Regions from separate parts of the Kitasatospora sp. NPDC059673 genome, predicted to be linked through region 2. Evidence: riboswitches for the same ligand, from Rfam matches in the RefSeq annotation. Region 2 holds a riboswitch; the other holds the start of a gene.

Region 1 (10,678 bases), on a different contig from region 2:
GCTGGCGGGGTCGTCCTCGGCGGGCGGGGTGCGGCTGGGCCGGGCCGAGCTGATCGCGGCGGCGGAGGCGCAGGAGCGGGAGCTCGTGGAGTGGGAGTCGTACGGGCTGGTGCAGCCGGGGCCGGACGGCGGGTACGACGGGGAGGCCCTGCAGATCGCGCGGCTGGTGGCGGAGCTGGGCCGGTTCGGTCTGGAGCCGCGGCACCTGCGGGCGATGAAGGCGGCGGCGGACCGTGAGGTTTCGCTGGTGGAGCAGGTGGTGGCGCCGTTGCGGCGGCACCGCAATCCGCAGACCCGCGCGCACGCGGAGGCGACGGCCCGGGAGTTGGCGACCTTGTCGGTGCGGTTGCACGCGGCGATGGTTCAGGCCGGGCTGCGGGCCCGGTCCTGAGCGGGCGGCCGGTGGGCGGCGTCCGGATCATGGTGGCCGCTGCCTGCTGCGCTTTCCTATCGGGGGCGCGCGCCATAGGGTTGCTGGTGTGAATGAGCTCGACGTCGTGGGTGTCCGGGTGGAGATGCCCTCCAACCAGCCGATCGTGCTGCTGCGGGAGGTCGGCGGGGACCGCTACCTGCCGATCTGGATCGGGCCGGGGGAAGCCACCGCGATCGCTTTTGCCCAGCAGGGCATGACTCCGGTGCGGCCGTTGACGCACGACCTGTTCAAGGACGTGCTGGAAGCGCTCGGTCAGCAGCTGACCGAGGTGCGGATCAACGACCTGCGGGACGGGGTGTTCTACGCGGACCTGGTGTTCTCCGGGGGCGCCGAGGTGAGTGCGCGCCCCTCCGACGCGATAGCGCTGGCGCTGCGCACCGGCACGCCGATCTTCGGGAGCGAGGAGGTGCTGGCGGAGGCCGGTATCTCGATTCCGGACGAGCAGGAGGACGAGGTCGAGAAGTTCCGGGAGTTCCTGGACCAGGTCTCGCCGGAGGATTTCGGCGGTGGGCCGCAGTAGGTCCGCGCCGCAGTGGGCCGTAGTGGTCGGCGGTCGGTGGCGGGCGATGGCATCCGGTGGCGTTCGGTCACCCGGGGTGGACGCTCTGCTAGCGGGGCGGGCCGTCGGTCGCAACTCGGCTGTGGTAGAAATCCATTTCGCTACCCGCGCTTGGGGCACGAATAACCACTCGATGGGGTGAAGTTTGTGCGAGGCCCCGGCGTGGCGATCGTTGACGGTGCTTGGGCGACTGCCTACCGTCAGGTGACGGCCCGCCGGACGGGCCGCCCGCAGCCTGGGCCCGTCGGGTCCGTGCGGGGCCACAGGGGCCTTGAAGCGGAATGGACGGAGGTTGGCGATGAGCGGCACCGGCGACGAGACGCGTTCCGGAGCCCTGTGCGCGGTGCACGTGCCGCGCGCCGGCCGCGGTCCGATCGGGCGGCCCCGGTGGCCCGAACCGGACGGTGACGAGCTGCCCCGAGTCGGCCGCTTCCCGGCCGTCCAGCCCGGGCAGCCGGCGATCGAACGGCTCACCCCGACCTCCGCACTGGTCGGCTACCGCGGCCCCACGGCCTGCGCGGCCGCCGGCATCACCTACCGCCAGCTCGACTACTGGGCGCGCACCGGGCTGCTGGAGCCCTCGGTGCGCTCCACCTACCCGGCCGGCGCGCAGCGGCTGTACAGCTTCCGGGACATCCTCCTGCTGAAGATCGTCAAGCGGCTGCTGGACGCCGGTGTCTCGCTGCAGAACATCCGGGTCGCCGTCACGCACCTGCAGTCCGCCGACCAGGCCGGCCTGACCGGGCTGACGCTGATGTGCGACGGCGCGACGGTCTACGAATGCACCTCGCCGCAGCAGGTCGTCGATCTGCTGAACGGCGGCCAGGGCGTGTTCGGCATCGCGGTCGGCGCGGTCTGGCAGGAGCTGGAGGCCACGCTCGGGCGGCTGCACGGCGAGCGCACCGACACCGGTGAGACGCTGCTCGGCCACGACCCGGCGGACGAGTTGGCGCAGCGGCGCAACCGCGCGGTCTGACGGCGCGGCGGCGAGTCCCTCCTGGGGAACCGGTCGGGCCGGTGGTTCGTCCACTCCCGTGTGCGAATGATCATGCGGGGGCTCGGGCGGCGCTGGCGGTGGCTGCTGACGCGGCGGCCGCCCGGCTGGGGCAGCAGGCGTGGGCAGCGGCGCTGGTTCCAGGCGCTGGTGGCGTGCTCGGTGCTGATGCTGACCCCGAACGCATGGCTGTTCGTGACGCAGTCCCACAAGATCGGCACCGTGCAGAGCGTGCCGGCCGCGCCGGTGGCGATGGTGTTCGGCGCAGGTCTGATGAACGGCAAGCCCTCTCCGTACCTGGCGCACCGGCTGGACGCCGCGCTCGAGCTGTACCGGGCGCACAAGGTGCAGGCGATTCTGGTGACCGGCGACAACGGCACCGTCGAGTACGACGAGACCGACGCGATGCGGGCCTACTTGATCGAACGCGGCGTGCCGGAGATTCGGGTGGTCGGCGATTACGCGGGCTTCGACACCTGGGACTCCTGCACCCGCGCGCACCGGATCTTCGGCGTCGACAAGGCGGTGCTGATCAGCCAGACCTTCCACGTACGGCGGGCATTGGCGCTGTGCCGGGCCGCCGGGATCGAGTCGTCCGGGGTCGGCGTGGAGGAGTGGCACGACACCACCTGGCACTACGGCGAGGTACGGGAGATCGGCAGCGCGGCGAAGGCGTTCCTGAACGTGCTGGTGCGGCCCGACCCCGCGCTGCTCGGGAAGCACGAGGACGGGGTGGCCCGGGCGCTGGCCGACGCGGCGCGAGGCTGAGCGGCGCGGCCGCCCCCGCAGGGGATTGTCGGTGGGGCGCGGGATGATCGAGCCGTGCGGTCCGTCCCGAGCATCATTCATCTCGACATGGACGCCTTCTTCGCGGCCGTGGAGCAGGCGTCCAAACCGAGCCTGCGCGGGAAGCCCGTCATCGTCGGCGGTCTCGGCGGGCGCGGGGTGGTCTCCACCGCTTCCTACGAGGCCCGGAAGTTCGGCGTGCACTCGGCGATGCCGATGGCGCAGGCGCGCCGGCTGTGCCCGAACGCGGCGTTCCTGACCGGCCGGTTCGAGGCGTACCGGGCCAACAGCGAGATCGTCATGGGCCTGCTGCGGGAGCGCTCCCCGCTGGTCGAACCGCTCAGCCTGGACGAGGCGTTCGTCGACCTGGAGGCCGGGCCGTACGGGCCGGCACTGGCCGCCGCGACGCCCGCCGAGGGAGCACAGCTGGTGCTGGCGCTGGCCGAGGACCTGCGGGCGGACATCGTGGAGCGCACCGGGCTGACCGCTTCGGTGGGCGCAGCAGCGTCCAAGCTGATGGCGAAGATCGGCTCCGAGCAGGCCAAGCCGGACGGGCTGGTGCTGATCGAACCCGGTTCGGAGCAGGCCGTGCTGGCACCGATGCCGGTGCGGGCGCTGCCTGGCATCGGGCCCGCGACGGAGCAGGCACTGCGGCGGGCCGGGCTGACCAGCGTGGCGGATCTCGCGGAGGCCGGGTTCGAGGAGTTGGTCGGGCTGCTCGGGAAGGCGCACGGCGCGGGCGTGTTCCAGATGGCGCTGGGCTGGGACGAGCGGCCGGTGGTGCCGGACCGGGACGCCAAGTCGGTCTCGGTGGAGGACACGTTCGAGGTCGATCTGGCCGATCGGGAGCGCATTCTGCGCGAGATCGACCAGCTGGCCGCGCGGTGCGTGCGGCGGTTGCGGGCGGCCGGGCGCTCCGGGCGGACGGTGGTGTTGAAGGTGCGGCGGTTCGATTTCTCGACGCTGACCCGCTCGGAGACCTTGGGTGGGCCGACGGACGATCCGGCGGTGATCGCGGCGACGGCGCGGCGCCTGGCCGGGCAGGTGGACACCACGGGGGGCGTGCGGCTGCTGGGGGTGGGCGTTGCTCAGCTCGCGGACTATACGCAGGAAGACTTGTTCGCGCAGGCGGAGCGGGAGGAGAAGGCGGAGCGGGAGGAAGAGGAGTTGGGGGAGGAGGGGGAGGAGGCCGATGAGGCCGAGGTGTCCGTCGAGCCTGCGGTTCGCCGGTGGTGGCCGGGGCAGGACGTGACGCACCGGGAGTTCGGGCCCGGGTGGGTGCAGGGGAGCGGGGTCGGGCGGGTCACGGTGCGGTTCGAGACGCCGTATTCGGAGCCGGGGCGGGTGCGGACGTTTGCGGTGGACGACGAGGGGTTGTCGGCTTCGGGGGCGCTCCCGCTCAGGCCTCCGGCGGTTCAGGGGTAGGCCGCTCAGGCCTCCGGCGGTTCAGGGGTAGGCCGCCTGCTGGGGGCGCGGACGAGGGTTCGGGGGTGGGGTGGGGAGGCGAGTGGGGGTTTGGGGTGGCTGGGCGCGCAGTTCCTCGCGCCCCTGGCTGGGTGCCCGGTTCGGGTTGGGCGCGATCGTGCGGTGGGTGTCTTCCGTCTCGCGCAGTTCCTCGCGCCCCTGGCCTCTTGGCCTCGCGCTCTGTGGCTGAATGGCGGACACCCCCCGCCGATGCCCGTGGCGGGGGGTGTCCGAGGTGACTCGCGTGTGTCCAGTACGCGAGGGGGGACGCCGTCAGGCGTCGGTCTTGGTGAGGGCCGGCTGGGGGGCGGGCTGCTCGGTGGGGGGCTTGGTGGCGCGGATGGCGAAGGGGACGACGGCGGCGACCAGGCACATGGCTCCGGCGACCCAGAAGGCGTGCTGGTAGGCGTTCAGGGTGGGGAGGTGGACCGGGATCGGGAGCTTGAGGGTGTCGCCGGTGAGGATCGCGCCCATCACGGCGGTGCCGACGGCGCCGCCGACGGTGCGCAGGACGGCGTTCATGCCGTTGGCGATGCCCGACTGCTCGGCGGGGACGGCGCCGTTGATGTAGGCGGGCATAGCCGCGTAGGCCAGGCCGACGCCGAGGCCGAAGACGGCGGAGGCGAAGTAGATGTCGAACTCGGCGTCGTGGCGCAGCGCCAGGTAGACCATGGCGACGGCGCCGAGCAGGCCGCCGAGGACCAACGGGAGGCGCGGGCCGCGGCGGGCGATCAGGAGGGCGCCGAGCGGGGCGGCGACCATGGAGCCGATGGCGGAGGGCAGCAGCATGATGCCGGCGTGCAGCACGGTGGCGGTGAAGCCGTAGTGGGTGAGCTTCTCCGGGGTCTGCGCGAAGTTGCTGATCACCAGGAACGAGCCGTACATGCCGAAGCCGATCAGCAGGCCGGAGATGTTGGTGAAGGCGACGGCCGGGCGGGCCATCATCTTCAGATCGACCAGCGGGTGGGAGACCTTGGACTCGACCAGCAGCCAGAGCAGGGCGACGACCGCGGCGACGGCGAACAGGCCGAGCGTGCGGGTGGAGGTCCAGCCCCACTCGTTGCCGCGGCTGACGGCGATCAGCAGGGCGGACAGCCAGCCGGCCAGGGTGAGCGCGCCGAGCGGGTCGGCGCCGCCGTTCTTGTCGACGACCGGGTCGGTGGGCACCCGCAGGATCACCAGCAGGACGGCGAGCAGGCCGAAGATCAGGCCCATCCAGAAGATCGACTTGTAGTTCCAGTGCTCCAGCAGCAGACCGGTGGCGACCAGGCCGAGGCCGGAGCCGACGCCCATCGAGGCGGAGATGGCGGCGACGCCGGCGGTGACCTTTCGCCGGGGCAGTTCGTCGCGCACGATGCTGATCGCCAGCGGCAGCACGCCACCGCCCGCGCCCTGGAGCACCCGGGCGACGACCAGCAGGCCGAAGGAGTGGGTGCAGACCGCGAGGCCGGAGCCGAGCACCAGGCCGGCCAGCGAGACCAGCAGCATGGGCTTGCGTCCGCGCAGGTCGCCGAAGCGGCCGAGCAGCGGGGTGAGGACCGCGGCGGAGAGCAGGTTGGCGGTCATCAGCCAGGTGATGTCGGAGCCCGAAACCTTCAGTTCCACGGCCAGCCCCGGAAGGATCGGGACGACCGCGGTCTGCACCACGCTGAACGCCAGCATGGCGAGGATCAGCGCGGGCAGGACCCTGGCGCTGGTGGGCTTGGCGGCCGCGGCAGTGGGCTGTGGTGCCTCACTCACGGGAATCCTCCGGGTTGCTTCAAACGGGCGATAGTGCAGGAACTGAAGCAACGATGTCGAAAGATGCTTCACTCTGTCAAATATCTAATGGTGAAACTTTGGCAAAGCCGAGGCCCCGGCCCGCCGAGGCGGACCGGGGCCGGGAGTTGGTGAACCGTCAGACCGCAGAGGCCTCCGGGGCCTGCGGATGAGAGTTCCACGGCTGCCGCTGCGAGGCCTCGCCGTCCGCGTCGGTGGTCGCGCCGTGCACCTCCACCTGCTCGCGGCGCAGCTCCTCGCGGATCACCTGCTCCTCGGTGTACTGCTCCACCACCAGCCGCACCCGCTCCACCGGTACCAGGTACTTGCGGATCACCGGGCGCTCCTCGCGCAGCGTGACCTCCTCCACCGCCTCGGCGATCTCCTGGTCGCTCAGCGCCGCCCGCTCCGCCTCCGACACCGGGATCCGCTCCACCCGCACGCGCTCGCGCACCACTGGCACCCGCCGCACGACCGCCTCGGTGGTCACGTACTTGCGCAGCCGGGTGGTGCCGGTGTTGTGCCACTGGGTGGTGATGTCCAGGCGCTCCTCGCGGCAGGTGATCTCCACCGGCTTCTGCCGCTCCGCCCGCTCCGCCCGGTCCGCCCGGTCCGCCCGGTCCGCCCGGTCCGCCCGGTCCGCCCGGTCCGCCCGGGCGGTCGGTGGCTCGGCGGGGCGGGCCGGTGTCTCGGGGGTGGCCTGCGGGGCGGTGAAGCCGGGGGGCGCGGGGGCCGGGCCGTGGACGGGGCCCGGGGAGGGAGCGGCGGTGCCGAACTCGCGGTCGGCGGCCGGCTCGGGCGCAGGCGCAGGTGCAGGCGCGGGCGCGGACTCGGGTGGGCGCGTGGGCGTGGGTGCGGCGGTGAATCGGACGGGTTCCTCGGGGCCCGCGGTGTCGAGGCCGTAGTAGCGGTACAGCTCGAGTTCTTGTTCCGGGGAGAGGTGCTGGCCCACGCCGAAGTCCGGGGACTCCTTGATCAGCGACTTGTCGTACGGGACGTGCAGCTCGTCGCCGGAGAATTCGCTGGTGGTCAGCGGGACGAAGGCGTCCCGGCCGAAAATTCCGGTCCGGACGGCCGCCCACTCGGGTACGCCGGTGGTGTCGTCCAGGTACACCTCGTCGACCGTGCCGATCTTGTCACCGTTCCGGTCGACCGCCTTGTGTCCGATCAGGTCGCGCGGATCGATATCGGTCTGCACGCTGTCCTCCAGCTGCTGCTCCTGAGGGGCCGTCGGGGAGCGACCGGAGGAGCGTGCCGGGCCGCTATTTCACACCAAAAGGCACGTACCGGACGGTGTCACTCCGGAAGCCGCCTTCCGGGGCGGATCGGAGGGCCGCACCGGTGATCGTCCTGGCCTGCGCTGGTACCCTGGGCGGCGACCGCCGAGCCCGCTCGGGAGAGTCCCGGACCCGTGAAAGAAGCGGGGTTGCGGGACGCCGAAGGAGCAACCCCTCCCCGGAATCTCTCAGGCATCCGTACCGAGTGGGATCAGGTCACTCTGGAAAGCAGGGCAGGACCGTCGGCACCGAAGCCGCCGGCCGCTGCACTCGCCGACGGTGCAAGCCGACCGGGGCACCACCCCGGGCGCGCGAAGCTCTCAGGTACCGATGACAGAGGGGGAGGCTGACGGGTTCGTACGCCCGGACGCTCCCACAGCGGCCGGCCGGCGTGCGTACCACCGCCGGTCCGCGACCAGGAGGCCCGACCCCCATGAACGCCCAGCCGACGCTCAGCGACCTTGAGCAGGCCAGCCCCTTCGAGCACCGCCACATCGGCCCCGACAGCGAAGCCCAGCAGAAGATGCTGGCCCAGGTCGGCTACACCTCGCTGGACGAACTGTCCGACGCGGCTGTGCCCGACGCCATCCGCAGCCTCACCGCGCTCGGCCTGCCCGCCGGCCGCAGCGAGGCCCAGGTGCTCGCCGAACTGCGCGAGCTCGCCGGCCGCAACCAGGTCCTCACCTCGATGATCGGCCTCGGCTACTACGGCACCTTCACCCCGCCGGTCATCCTGCGCAACGTCCTCGAGAACCCCGCCTGGTACACCGCGTACACCCCGTACCAGCCGGAGATCTCCCAGGGCCGCCTGGAGGCCCTGCTCAACTTCCAGACCATGGTCGCCGACCTGACCGGCCTGGCCACCTCCGGCTCCTCGCTGCTCGACGAGGGCACCGCCGCCGCCGAGGCGATGGCCCTGGCCCGGCGCGTCACCAAGGTCAAGGGCGGCGTCTTCCTGGTCGATGCCGACACCCTGCCGCAGACCCTCGCCGTGATCCAGACCCGCGCCGAACCGACCGGCGTCGAGGTCGTCACCGCGGACCTGTCGAACGGCATCCCCGCGGAGATCGCCGAGCGCGGCGTCTTCGGCGTGCTGATCCAGTACCCCGGCGCGTCCGGCGCGGTGCGGGAGATCAAGCCCGTCATCGAGCAGGCCCACCAGCTCGGCGCGATCGTCGCCGTCGCCGCCGACCTGCTCGCCCTCACCCTGCTGCGCTCGCCCGGCGAGCTCGGCGCCGACATCGCCTGCGGCACCTCGCAGCGCTTCGGCGTCCCGATGGGCTTCGGCGGCCCGCACGCCGGCTACCTGGCCGTCCGCGCCGAGTACGCCCGCAACCTGCCCGGCCGCCTGGTCGGCGTCTCCGTCGATGCCGACGGCAACCGCGCCTACCGGCTCGCCCTGCAGACCCGCGAGCAGCACATCCGCCGCGAGAAGGCCACCTCCAACATCTGCACCGCGCAGGTGCTGCTGGCCGTGATGGCCTCCATGTACGCCGTCTACCACGGCCCCGACGGCCTCGCCGACATCGCCCGCCGCACCCACCGCTACGCCGCCGCGCTCGCCGCCGGCCTGCGCGCGGGCGGCGTCGAGCTCGCCCACGAGGCGTTCTTCGACACCGTGACGGCCGTTGTGCCGGGCAAGGCCGACGAGGTTGTCGCCGCGGCGCTGGCCGGTGGCGTGAACGTGTACAAGGTCGATGGCGACCGGGTCTCGGTCTCGTGCGACGAGACGACGACCCGTGAGCACCTGGCGGCCGTGTTCGCCGCGTTCGGTGTCGAGAACGTGGTCGCCGAGGACGCGGAGGCGCTCCCCGCCGCGCTGCTGCGCGAGGACGACTACCTCACCCACCCGGTGTTCCACAGCCACCGCTCCGAGACGGCGATGCTGCGCTACCTGCGCCGCCTCTCGGACCGCGACTACGCGCTCGACCGCGGCATGATCCCGCTGGGCTCCTGCACCATGAAGCTCAACGCGACCACCGAGATGGAGCCGATCACCTGGCCCGAGTTCGGCCAGCTGCACCCGTTCGCGCCGGTCGACCAGGCCGAGGGCTTCCTGACGCTGATCCGCGGGCTGGAGCAGCAGCTGGTGGAGGTCACCGGCTACGACGCCGTGTCGATCCAGCCGAACGCGGGCTCGCAGGGCGAGCTGTCCGGTCTGCTGGCCGTCCGGGCGTACCACCGGGCGAACGGCGACACCCAGCGCGACGTCTGCCTCATCCCGTCGTCCGCGCACGGCACCAACGCGGCCTCGGCGGCGATGGCCGGGATGCGGGTCGTGGTCGTCAAGACGCTGGCCGACGGTGACGTGGACGTCGAGGACCTCAAGGCCAAGATCGAGCAGCACCGCGAGCAGCTGGCCGTGCTGATGGTCACCTACCCGTCCACCCACGGCGTGTTCGAGACCCAGATCACCGACATCTGCGCGCTCGTCCACGAGGCCGGCGGCCAGGTGTACGTGGACGGCGCCAACCTGAACGCGCTGGTCGGCCTCGCCAAGCCCGGCAAGTTCGGCGCGGACGTCTCGCACCTGAACCTGCACAAGACCTTCTGCATCCCGCACGGCGGCGGCGGCCCCGGCGTCGGCCCGGTCGCGGTGCGCGCGCACCTCGCGCCGTACCTGCCCAACCACCCGCTGCAGGCCGAGGCCGGCCCCGCGACCGGCGTCGGACCGATCTCGGCCGCGCCGTGGGGCTCCGCGGCGATCCTGCCGATCTCCTGGTCGTACGTCCGCCTGATGGGCGGCGAGGGCCTCAAGCGCGCCACCCAGGTGGCCGTGCTGAACGCCAACTACATCGCCAAGCGGCTCGCCCCGCACTTCCCAGTGCTCTACACCGGGCCCGGCGGGCTGGTCGCGCACGAGTGCATCATCGACCTGCGGCCGCTCAGCAAGGAGACGGGCGTCAGCGTAGACGACATCGCCAAGCGACTGATCGACTACGGCTTCCACGCCCCGACCATGTCGTTCCCGGTCGCCGGCACGCTGATGATCGAGCCGACGGAGTCCGAGGACCTGCACGAGATCGACCGCTTCTGCGAGGCGATGATCGCTATCCGCCGGGAGATCGAGAAGGTCGGCTCGGGCGAATGGGCGGCGGACGACAACCCGCTGCGCAACGCGCCGCACACGGCGGCGATGCTGGCCGGGGAGTGGGCGCACGCCTACACCCGCGAAGAGGCGGTCTTTCCGGCGGGCGTCAACCCGGCGGACAAGTACTGGCCGGCGGTGCGACGCATCGACGGGGCGTACGGGGACCGGAACCTGGTCTGCTCGTGCCCGCCGCTCGATGAGTACGACGCCTGATCGGTGACCGCGTAGAGCTGGAGCCGCCCGCCGAGGGATCTTTCTTCGGCGGGCGGCTTCGGCTTTGGGGTCTTCCGCTGCGCGCAGTTCCTCGCGCCCCTGG
Region 2 (10,678 bases):
ACATCGCCACCGGGTCGAACTCGTCGGCCATCATCACGGTCGAGACGGCCGGCCCCTCGGGGGCGTGCGCGGCGGCCCGCTGCACCAGCGCCCTGGCCGCCTCCACGGCCTGCGGCGAGGTGTCGTAGAGATCCAGTCCGATCGCCAAGTACGGCTCGCCCAGCACCGGTTGCACCCAGGCCCGGCGCAGCGAGCGCAACGGGCGCACCTCGGCGGCCTGTTGTTCCAGCACGGCGAAGAACTGCGGTGCCTGGCCGGTCGGTTCGGAGATCCGCAGCGGCCCGGCCGGCAGCCGGTCCAGGCCGACGGCGATCCGCCGCAGGTCGGCCCACGGCACGCCGATGCCGCCGCCGGGGCGGTGCGGGTCCAGCCACAGGCCCCAGCGGGAGCGGTACAGGGAGCCGGCGATCTCCGGCCCGGACACCACCTCGTGGCCGCGCGCCCAGCCACTGGCCGCCAGCTGCCCCGGGGAGGTCACACAGGGCGCGTAGCCGTGCCCGCCGACGTCCATGTTCCCGTACTGGGCGTCCGGGCTGCCCGGGCTGCCGTGCCACAGCAGCATCCAGACCTGCCCGCTCGCGAGAGCGCGCAACAACCCCTCGTACGCCTCCCAGCGCTCCGGTGCGACCGCTGCGAGGGCGCGCTCGATCGCGCCCGGATCGCCGGCTGCTCCCGTCACGTCGTCGCCTCTTTCTCGACTTCCCTCGTCCGCCCGTCCACCGCGCGGCGGTGTGCCGGAGCAACCCTATGGGGCGCGCCCGACAGCCGTCATGCCGCCGTCCCGGACATCCGGTGGATTCACGGTCTGACGTAGAAGGGCTGTACCCGCCCCAGCAGCCAGTCCACCACCGGGTCGGCGACCAGGTCGAGCAGCACCAGGTGGACGCCCCAACTCGGCGCCGCGGTTCCGAGCGCCCGGCCGAGCGCCAGGTTGACGTCACCGGGGTCGGCGGGGGCCGCCGGGTCCAGCTGGACGCCGATGTACAGCAGGGTCGACTCGCCCTCCACCCGGGCCAGCGCCCGCCGGGCCGTCAACACACCGGGCAGGGCGGCGAGTTCGCCGGTCGCGGCGGCCAGGAAGGCGAACGGCTCCTGGTGCGGCTCGGGTTCCTTGAGCGCCACCCGCGCGCCCTCGGTGACGCCCTGCGCCTCCCACTGCTCGCCGCGCGGCCCGCGCCGCAGCTCCCCCACCCCCTCCGGCGGCACCGGGATGCCCACCGGCGCCTCGGGGTTGACCGCGATGCCGATGCCCAGCGGCAGGCCCCGGGCGAACTCCCACATCGGGGCGATCGCGAACGGGATGCCCGGCGCGTGCTGCAGGTACAGCTCCTGCGAGCTGTACACCGGCACGTAGGGCGCGCCCGCGAGTTCGAGGGTCGGCAGGTCGAGCTCGCCGGACTGCGGGTCGGCACCGGCCGGCAGCGGAATCCACACCTGGCTGCGGGCCAGCACCTCGATCACCCTGGGTGTCGCCCCCGGGTCGCCCAGGGCCGCCATCAGCACCTGCTCCAGCTCGTTGGCCGGCCAGCTCCCGCCTTCCGGAACCTGACCCAGCGGGAACCCCATCTCGCCCCTCCACACTCACGGTTGTGTTCAGGTTAGCGGCGCGCACGAGTGCCCCGCGGCGATCGCGGTCGAACCCCACTCCCACCAGCGGGCCCCGGCATGCCATGATGGGCCCGCCCAAACTTCATACCGGCCGCTCGAACCCGCGCGGGAGAGCCGGAACGACCGTCATCCGGTCGCGACCGGCGCCGAAGGAGCAAGTCCTCCCCGGAATCTCTCAGGCCCCCTTACCGCCCGGGCGAGGCAGATCTGGAAAGTGGACACGGCCGCGCCGTGCGCCCACCCACGGTGCAAACCGCCATCCTTTCGGATGGCGGTGAAGCTCTCAGGTTCGACGACAGACGGGGAGGTTCGCCCCAGCCTGCCCGTTTCCAGATCCCGGGAGTCCTGCCGTGTCCCTCCGCCTGACCGCGCTCGACGCGCTGCACCGCTCGCTCGGCGCCACCATGACCGACTTCGCGGGCTGGGACATGCCGCTGCGCTACGGCAGCGAGCGCGAGGAGCACCTCGCGGTCCGCACCAAGGCCGGCCTGTTCGACCTGTCGCACATGGGCGAGATCACCGTCTCCGGCCCGCAGGCCGGCGAACTGCTCGACCACGCGCTGGTCGGCTTCATCTCCGCGCTCGGCGTGCTGCGCGCCCGCTACACCATGATCTGCCGCGAGGACGGCGGCATCCTGGACGACCTGATCGTCTACCGCACCGCGGACGACGAGTACCTGGTGGTCGCCAACGCCTCCAACGCCCAGGTGGTGCTGGACGCCCTGACCGAGCGCGCGGCCGGCTTCGACGCCACCGTCCGCGACGACCGCGACGCCTACGCGCTGCTCGCCGTCCAGGGCCCGGAGGCCAACGGCATCCTGGCCAAGCTCACCGACGCCGACCTGCCCGGCCTCAAGTACTACGCGCTGCTGCCCGCCACCGTGGCCGACCGTCAGGTCTGGCTGGCCCGTACCGGCTACACCGGCGAGGACGGCTTCGAGATCTTCTGCGCCCCCGCCGACGCCGAGCACCTGTGGACGGCGCTGACCGAGGCCGGCACCGCCGAGGGCCTGGTCCCTTGCGGCCTGTCCTGCCGCGACACGCTGCGCCTGGAGGCCGGCATGCCGCTGTACGGGCACGAGCTGTCCACCGAGCTGACCCCGTTCGACGCCGGCCTCGGCCGGGTGGTGCGCTTCGACAAGACCACCAACGGCGGCGAGTTCGTCGGCCGCAAGGCGCTGGAGGAGGCCTCGGCCGCAGCCGAGGCCAACCCGCCGCGCAAGCTGGTCGGCCTGGTCTCCGAGGGCCGCCGCGTCCCGCGCGCCGAGTACTCCGTGGTGGACGCCGAGGGCGCCGTGATCGGCCGGATCACCTCCGGCTCGCCGTCCCCGACCCTGGGCAAGCCGATCGCCATCGCGTACGTGGACGCCGCGCACGCCGAGCCGGGCACCACCGTCGCGGTGGACGTGCGTGGCAAGGCCGAGCCCGTCCAGGTCGTCGCGCTGCCGTTCTACAAGCGCGCCCGCTGACCTTCGATCAGCCCTTCACCTGCTGTCCGAGCAGATTTTTCCGGTTCGTCCGCCCAGCGGACGGCCGCGCCCTCCCCTCTTGCGATCCTGGAGAATGACGTCATGAGCAACCCCACGCACCTGCAGTACACCAAGGAGCACGAGTGGCTGACCGCCGCCGTGGACGGGGTGTCGACGGTCGGCATCACCGCGCACGCGGCCGACGCCCTCGGCGACATCGTCTACGTCCAGCTCCCCGCGGTGGGTGACACCGTCACCGCCGGTGAGACCTGTGGCGAGCTCGAGTCCACCAAGTCGGTCAGCGACCTCTTCTCCCCCGCCACCGGCGAGGTCACCGAGGTCAACCAGGAGGTCATCGACGACCCGGCCCTGGTCAACTCGGAGCCCTTCGAGGGCGGTTGGCTGTTCAAGGTCCGGGTCGAGGCGACCGACGAGCTGCTCGACGCCGACGGCTACACCGCCTTCATCGGCGCCTGACCGGGAGATCTCCCCTATGACGGTTCTCAACCAGTCCCTCCACGCGCTCGACCCGGAGATCGCCGCCGCGGTCGACGCCGAGCTGCACCGCCAGCAGACCACCCTGGAAATGATCGCCTCCGAGAACTTCGCCCCGGTGGCGGTCATGGAGGCCCAGGGCTCGGTGCTCACCAACAAGTACGCCGAGGGCTACCCCGGCCGCCGTTACTACGGCGGCTGCGAGCACGTCGACGTGGTCGAGCAGCTCGCCATCGACCGGGTCAAGGAGCTGTTCGGCGCCGAGCACGCCAACGTGCAGCCGCACTCCGGCGCGCAGGCGAACGCCGCGGCGATGTTCGCGCTGATCCAGCCGGGCGACACCATCCTGGGCCTGAACCTGGCCCACGGCGGTCACCTGACCCACGGCATGAAGATCAACTTCTCCGGCAAGCTCTACAACGTGGCCGCCTACCACGTGGACGAGAAGACCGGCCAGGTCGACATGGCCGAGGTCGAGCGCCTCGCCAAGGAGCACCAGCCCAAGCTGATCATCGCCGGCTGGTCCGCCTACCCGCGTCAGCTGGACTTCGCCGAGTTCCGCCGCATCGCGGACGAGGTCGGCGCCCTGCTGATGGTCGACATGGCGCACTTCGCCGGCCTGGTCGCCGCGGGCCTGCACCCCTCCCCGGTGCCGTACGCGGACGTGGTCACCACCACCACCCACAAGACCCTGGGCGGCCCGCGCGGCGGCGTCATCCTGTCCAAGGCCGAGTTCGCCAAGAAGATCAACTCCGCGGTCTTCCCCGGCCAGCAGGGCGGCCCGCTGGAGCACGTCATCGCCGGCAAGGCGGTGGCCTTCAAGGTCGCGGCCACCGACGAGTTCAAGGACCGTCAGCGCCGTACCCTGGAAGGCGCGAAGATCCTCGCCGAGCGCCTGCTCCAGGAGGACGTGACCGCCTCCGGCGTCTCCGTCCTGTCCGGCGGCACCGACGTGCACCTGGTGCTGGTCGACCTGCGCAACAGCGAGCTCAACGGCCAGGACGCCGAGGACCGCCTGCACGAGGTCGGCATCACCGTCAACCGCAACGCCGTCCCGAACGACCCGCGCCCGCCGATGGTCACCTCGGGTCTGCGCATCGGCACCCCGGCGCTGGCCACCCGCGGCTTCGACGCCGAGGACTTCCGCGAGGTCGCCGACGTCATCGCGGAGACCCTCAAGCCCGGCTTCGACGCCGCCAAGGCCGAGTCGCTGAAGGCCCGGGTCACCGCGCTCGCCGCGAAGCACCCGCTGTACCCCGAGCTGTAACCCTTCCTCGCGGCCACCGACACCTGGCGGTCGCCCGGAACCCCCGGGGCACCACGCACACTGGAAGACGTGCGCGCGGTGCCCCGTTCCATGCGCAGTCCCCGTCCCACCGGACGAACCACTCCACGAGACCAGACAAGGACGTCACCCCGTGGCCATCAGCGTCTTCGACCTCTTCTCCATCGGCATCGGACCGTCCTCCTCGCACACCGTCGGCCCGATGCGCGCCGCCCGGATGTTCGCCCGCCGGCTCGCCTCCGAAGGACACCTCGACCAGGTCGCCTCGCTCCGCGCCGAGCTGTACGGCTCCCTCGGCGCCACCGGCCACGGCCACGGCACCCCCAAGGCCGTCCTGCTCGGCCTGGAGAACAACTCCCCCCGCACCGTCGACGTCGACCAGGCCGACCTCGACGTCGAACGGATCCGCGCCGCCAAGCGGCTCAACCTGCTGGGCCGCCACGAGATCGCCTTCGACCCCGACACCCAGCTGATCCTGCACCGCCGCAAGGCCCTGCCCTACCACGCCAACGGCATGGCCCTGTGGGCCTACGACGCGGCCGGGGAGGTGCTCCTCGAAAAGACCTACTACTCCGTCGGCGGCGGCTTCGTGGTCGACGAGGACGCGATCGGCCAGGCCCGGGTCAAGCCCGACGACACCGTGCTGCGCCACCCCTTCCGCACCGGCGAGGAACTGCTCCGCCTGACCCGGGAGACCGGCCTGTCCATCTCCGGCCTGATGCTGGAGAACGAGAAGGCCTGGCGCACCGAGGCCGAGATCCGGGCCGGGCTGCTCGAAATCTGGGACGTCATGAAGGAGTGCGTGGCCGCCGGCATGTCCCGCGAGGGCATCCTCCCGGGCGGCCTCAAGGTCCGCCGCCGCGCCGCGTCCGCCGCCCGCGCCATGCGCGCGGAGGGCATCGGCCCCGGCAACGCGATGGAATGGGTCACCCTCTACGCGATGGCCGTCAACGAGGAGAACGCCTCCGGCCGCCGCGTCGTCACCGCCCCCACCAACGGCGCCGCCGGCATCATCCCCGCCGTTCTGCACTACTACCTGAACTTCATCCCTGGCGCCGACGAGGACGGCATCGTCCGCTTCCTCCTCGCCGCAGGCGCCATCGGCATGCTCTTCAAGGAGAACGCCTCCATCTCCGGCGCCGAGGTCGGCTGCCAGGGCGAAGTCGGCTCCGCCTGCTCCATGGCCGCGGGCGGCCTCGCCGACGTCCTCGGCGGCACCCCCGAACAGGTCGAGAACGCCGCCGAAATCGGCATCGAGCACAACCTCGGCCTCACCTGCGACCCCGTCGGCGGCCTCGTCCAGATCCCCTGCATCGAACGCAACGGCATGGCCTCCGTCAAAGCCGTCACCGCCGCCCGCATGGCCCTCCGCGGCGACGGCCGCCACCACGTCTCCCTCGACAAGGCCATCAAGACCATGAAGGAGACCGGCGCCGACATGAAGATCAAGTACAAGGAAACCTCCCGCGGCGGCCTCGCCGTCAACGTCATCGAGTGCTGACCCCCACCACCCCAGCCCAGCCGCCGGAGGCTCCCGCAGGGGGCCCCGGCCTTCTCGGTGATCGCTCGCGGGTCGCCCGGCAGCACTTCCCCGACACCACCAGAAGCTCCCCGCAGGGGCTTCGCGTCGGTCCGGGGGTTCGGCCATAGCTAGAAGGTCCCGGTTCGGGGGACCTCTGGAGGCTGTTGGTGCGCGTCCGGATTATGAGATGATTTAGAGGTGGCCTGAGATCCTAAGGTTTAGCTAAGGATCGGCCTTGGTTTCGACTTGTTTTTAGGGTCGCGGCGTGCGATAGTTATGCGTGCAGGGCGTTACAGCCCGGCCACTTCCATCCGGCGGCACGCACCCCCTTGGCTGCCGGATGACGCGCAGGGGCCCCGGACCGCGAACAACCGCGGACAGGGGCCCCGCATCGTTTTCCAAAAAAGTCCGAGCAAAAAGGGTCAGACTCGGGTCCGCACCTCGAACCAGACGCCCTTGCCGCGTGGCAGCAGGTCCGCTCCCCAGCGGTCGGCGAGTTCGTTGACCACTTGTAGGCCGTGGCCGTTCTGGTAGCCGATCTCGGGGGCGAGTATCAAGCAGGGCATCGCCCGCGAGGAGTCCCGGACTTCGATCCGCAGCCAGCCGGGCCGCCTGATCAGTTTGAGTCCGATCATTCGCCCGCCGGCATGTCGCACGGCGTTGGCGACCAGTTCCCCGGTGAGCAGCTCCCCGACTTCCAGCAGATGGTGGAGCTTCCAGGACTGTAAGACCGAGAGCACCAGCCGCCGCGCGACCCCGGCCGACTCCGGCCGGGAGGGCAGTCGCACCTCTTCCGCGACGTCGGCATCGCGGAGCACGCCCAGGAAGGCGTGCTCCATCTCGTCCGCGGTCATCCGTTCCAGTTCGGCGAGCACGACCGCGGTGCCGGCTCCTGACGAGCCGTCACCGCGGGTGTCGACCAATGGAAGTGATGCCTGTTCCGCTTCGCCCCATCCCGCCATGGCGCCCATCATTGCGGAACGTGGGCAGCCGCGTACGGACAATGAGCAAACGATCACCGCACATTTGGCATATGCCGTCAGCAACCGAACAGGCGCCCGACGATCACCACTGCGACCAGTTGAGGTTCCAGCCGCCGAGCCCGTTGACCGGGTCGACCACCGCGCCCTTGGAGTTGACCACCGTGATCACGTCGCCGACCAGCGTGGAGGCGTAGAACTTGCCCGCGGGGCTGCTCGCGCTGCCGCCCTGGGTGTCGGTCAGGCCGATGCAGCCGTGGCTGCCGTTGGAGCGGCCGATGACGCCCGCGCCCCAGTAGTTTCCGTGCACGTAGGTGCCGGTGTCGGTCAACCTGATGGCATGCGGAACCACCAGATCGTATTCGTCGCCGGATCCTGCCTTGGTGACGCCGGCGGAGGTCATCCGGGTGGTGCCCTCCATGCCCTCGACCACCATGGAGCCGCTCCAGGTCTCGTAGCCGGGCTTGCCGGCGGTGAACGGGATGGAGTCGGTCTGCTGGCCGTCGCGGACGACCGTCATGCGGTGGGTGTTGACGTCGGCGGTGGAGATCTGGGAGCGGCCGATGGTGAACGGCTCGTCCTTGTCGACGCCGCCGTACACGCCGGGCGCGGTCTCCACGTCCTTGAGCTTGTAGTGGACGGTGACCTTGGTGTTGGGGTTCCAGTACTTCTCGGGGCGGAAGTCCAGCCGCTTGTCGTTGAACCAGTGGCCCTTGACCACGGTGCCGTCGTTGGCCTCGAAGGTGATGCCGGCCAGCACCGCGTCCTTGTTCTTCACCGCCCGGTTGAACCGGACCGAGACGATCATGCCGACGCCGTACTGCTCGTTGTCGGCGATGTTGTCGCTGACGCCGGCGTCCTTCTCGGGGGTGAGGGTGGAGAAGGTGGAACGCGCGTTGGCGACCACGCCCTGGGAGTCCTCGGCGAGCGCGTCCACCGTGTAGGCGGTGGATATCTTGAGGTTGCCGGACGGCGCCCAGCCGGTGCCGTCGGAGGTGAGCGCGCCGGGCACCTCGACCCCGTCGGGGCCGGTGACCTTGACGGAGGTCAGCTTGCCGCCGGTGGCCGCGACCTTGACCGCGCCGGTGGTCTTGACGTCGGTGGCGTTGTTGGCGGGTTCGATGGCGATGGTCGCGGCCGACACGGTCGGCTTGGCCGAACTGGCCGCCGCCGCGGGGCTGTCGGCCTTGGCCGGGTTTGTGCTGCAGCCGGCCGTGGCCATCAGCACCAGGGCACCTGCGAGCGCCCCCACCGCGTAACCCCCGCGTATAGCCTTCACGTTCCTGCTCTCCCCAACACCCTGCCTGTCGGCTGACAGGTCTTTCGGTTGATATGACGGGTCGAACACGGAAAACGTTGCGCGCCAAGTGTCCCGGTACGGTCACGAACGGCCGACGGCCCGGCGATCAAAAGATCACCGGGCCGTCACTGCCGATCGACCGGCGCGGGTTACCACTGGCTCCACGGGATGGTCCAGCCGCTCAGACCGTTGTCCCCGGCGACCGTCTTGCCGTTCTTGGAGTTCACGATCTTGACCACGTCGCCGACCATCGACGAGTTGAAGTACTTGCCGGCGCTCGAACTGTCGCTGCCGCCCTTGGCGTCGGCGAGGCCCACGCAGCCGTGGCTGGCGTTCGACTTGCCGAACGCGTCGCCCCAGTAGTTGCCGTGCACATAGGTGCCGGAGGTGGTCAGCCGCATCGCGTGCGGCACGTCCGGGACGTCGTACTCCTTGCCCTTGATGTTGGACACCGTGGCGGAGTTCATCCGGGTGACCTTCTCCTTGGTGGCGATCACCATGGTGCCGTTCCAGGACGGGTTCTGGTCGTCGCCCGCCGTGATCGGAATGGTCTGGTTGTCGTTGCCGCCCCGCGAGACCGTCATCATGTGGGTCGCGGCGTCCACCGTCGAGACCTGGTAGCGGCCGATGGTGAACGGCTCGTCCTTGTCCACGTCGCCGTACATGTCGGGCGCGATCTCGACGTTCTTCAGCCGGTACTTCACCGTCACCTTGGTGCCGGGCTTCCAGTACTTCTCCGGCCGGAAGTCCAGCCGGGAGTTGCCGAACCAGTGGCCCTTGGCCACCGTGCCGTCCGAGCCCTCGACGGTGATGCCGGCCAGCACGGCGTCCTTGTTCTTGACGGCCTTGCTGAAGTTCACCGAGACGATCATGCCGACGCCGTACTGGCCGTTGTCGGCGATGTTGTCGTTGGTGGCGACCTTCTTGGCCGGCGTCAGCGTGGTGAAGGTGGTGGTGGAGGCGGCCACCAGGCCGGCCGAGTCGGTCGCCTGCGCGTTCACCGTGTACGTGGTGCCGACCGTCAGCTGCTCGGTGGGCTTCCAGCTCAGGCCGTCGGCGGCGATCTCGCCGGACACCGCCTTTCCGTTCTTGTCGGTCACCGCGACCGTGGTCAGCTTGCCGCTGGCCACCGTCACCTGGAGGCCGTCCTTGGGCGCCACGTCGTTCGCGCCGTCGGCCGGCGTGACCGTCAGCTGAGCGGTCGACACCTTCGGCGCCGCGTCCGAGGAGGACGAGGAACCGCCGCCGCTACCGCCCTTGGCGTCGCCCGAACCGCCGCCGCTGCTGCAGGCCGTACCGAGCAGCAGGACACCACCCACCAGCACGGCCGTCGCGGCCCGGCGCGCCCGCCGCCCGCCCCCGACTATTCCGGCCTCGGCCTTCTGAACCGCCTTCACCGCGCTGCTCCCCTCCGGTATGCACAGCCCACCGCGTTCCCGACCGTGTCGGGCGCGCGCGGGTCAGGATAACCGGCGAAGCTGAGTGAATCTTCCGAGGGAGCCGGGTGCCGGTTCAGTGAACTGCGGCCGACCGCCCGACCGTCCACTGCGACCACGGCAGGTTCCAGCCGTTCAGGCCGTTGTCGGGCGAGACCCGGTCGCCGTGCGAGCCGCGCACCTCCACCACGTCACCGACCAGGGTGTGCTGGTAGAGCCAGCCGGCCGGGGTGCCGGCGTCGCCGTCGCTGGTGTCGGCCAGGCCGATGCAGCCGTGGCTGGTGTTGGCGGCCCCGAACACCCCGCGGTCGGTCCAGTAGTTGCCGTGCACGAAGGTGCCGGAGGTGGTGAGCCGCAGCGCGTGCGGGACGTCCTTGATGTCGTACTCGTCGCCGAGGCCGACGGTCTGCGAGTTCATCCTGGTCACCTCGAAGCGCTCGGAGACCACCATGGTGCCCAGGTAGGTGGAGTGCTCGGGGCTGCCGCCGCTGACCTCCAGGGTGCGCAGCAGGCGTCCGTCCTGGCGGACCGTCATGGTGTGCCGGTCCAGGTCGACGGTGGCGATCAGCGCGCGGCCGACGGT

What was found. Region 2 has a riboswitch for glycine ahead of gcvT (glycine cleavage system aminomethyltransferase GcvT). Riboswitches for the same ligand answer to the same signal wherever they lie in the genome.
Region 1: another riboswitch for glycine. It lies ahead of gcvP (aminomethyl-transferring glycine dehydrogenase); the one in region 2 lies ahead of gcvT (glycine cleavage system aminomethyltransferase GcvT).

What each region holds. Positions count from the first base shown of each region.
Region 1 is NZ_JBHWEN010000026.1:7,373-18,050, forward strand. Features, by position in the region: gene ACFV18_RS26145 (MerR family transcriptional regulator) at 1-391, shown strand, start outside; gene ACFV18_RS26150 (bifunctional nuclease family protein) at 480-953, shown strand; gene ACFV18_RS26155 (MerR family transcriptional regulator) at 1,291-1,968, shown strand; gene ACFV18_RS26160 (vancomycin high temperature exclusion protein) at 2,041-2,754, shown strand; gene ACFV18_RS26165 (DNA polymerase IV) at 2,809-4,197, shown strand; gene ACFV18_RS26170 (MFS transporter) at 4,510-5,976, opposite strand; gene ACFV18_RS26175 (PRC and DUF2382 domain-containing protein) at 6,134-7,192, opposite strand; glycine riboswitch at 7,378-7,485, shown strand; gene gcvP (aminomethyl-transferring glycine dehydrogenase) at 7,705-10,575, shown strand.
Region 2 is NZ_JBHWEN010000008.1:59,803-70,480, forward strand. Features, by position in the region: gene ACFV18_RS12145 (enhanced serine sensitivity protein SseB C-terminal domain-containing protein) at 1-679, opposite strand, end outside; gene ACFV18_RS12150 (enhanced serine sensitivity protein SseB) at 799-1,566, opposite strand; glycine riboswitch at 1,705-1,809, shown strand; gene gcvT (glycine cleavage system aminomethyltransferase GcvT) at 1,959-3,077, shown strand; gene gcvH (glycine cleavage system protein GcvH) at 3,180-3,554, shown strand; gene glyA (serine hydroxymethyltransferase) at 3,571-4,839, shown strand; gene ACFV18_RS12170 (L-serine ammonia-lyase) at 4,991-6,358, shown strand; gene ACFV18_RS12175 (ATP-binding protein) at 6,802-7,254, opposite strand; gene ACFV18_RS12180 (Ig-like domain-containing protein) at 7,445-8,638, opposite strand; gene ACFV18_RS12185 (Ig-like domain-containing protein) at 8,809-10,056, opposite strand; gene ACFV18_RS12190 (Ig-like domain-containing protein) at 10,172-10,678, opposite strand, start outside.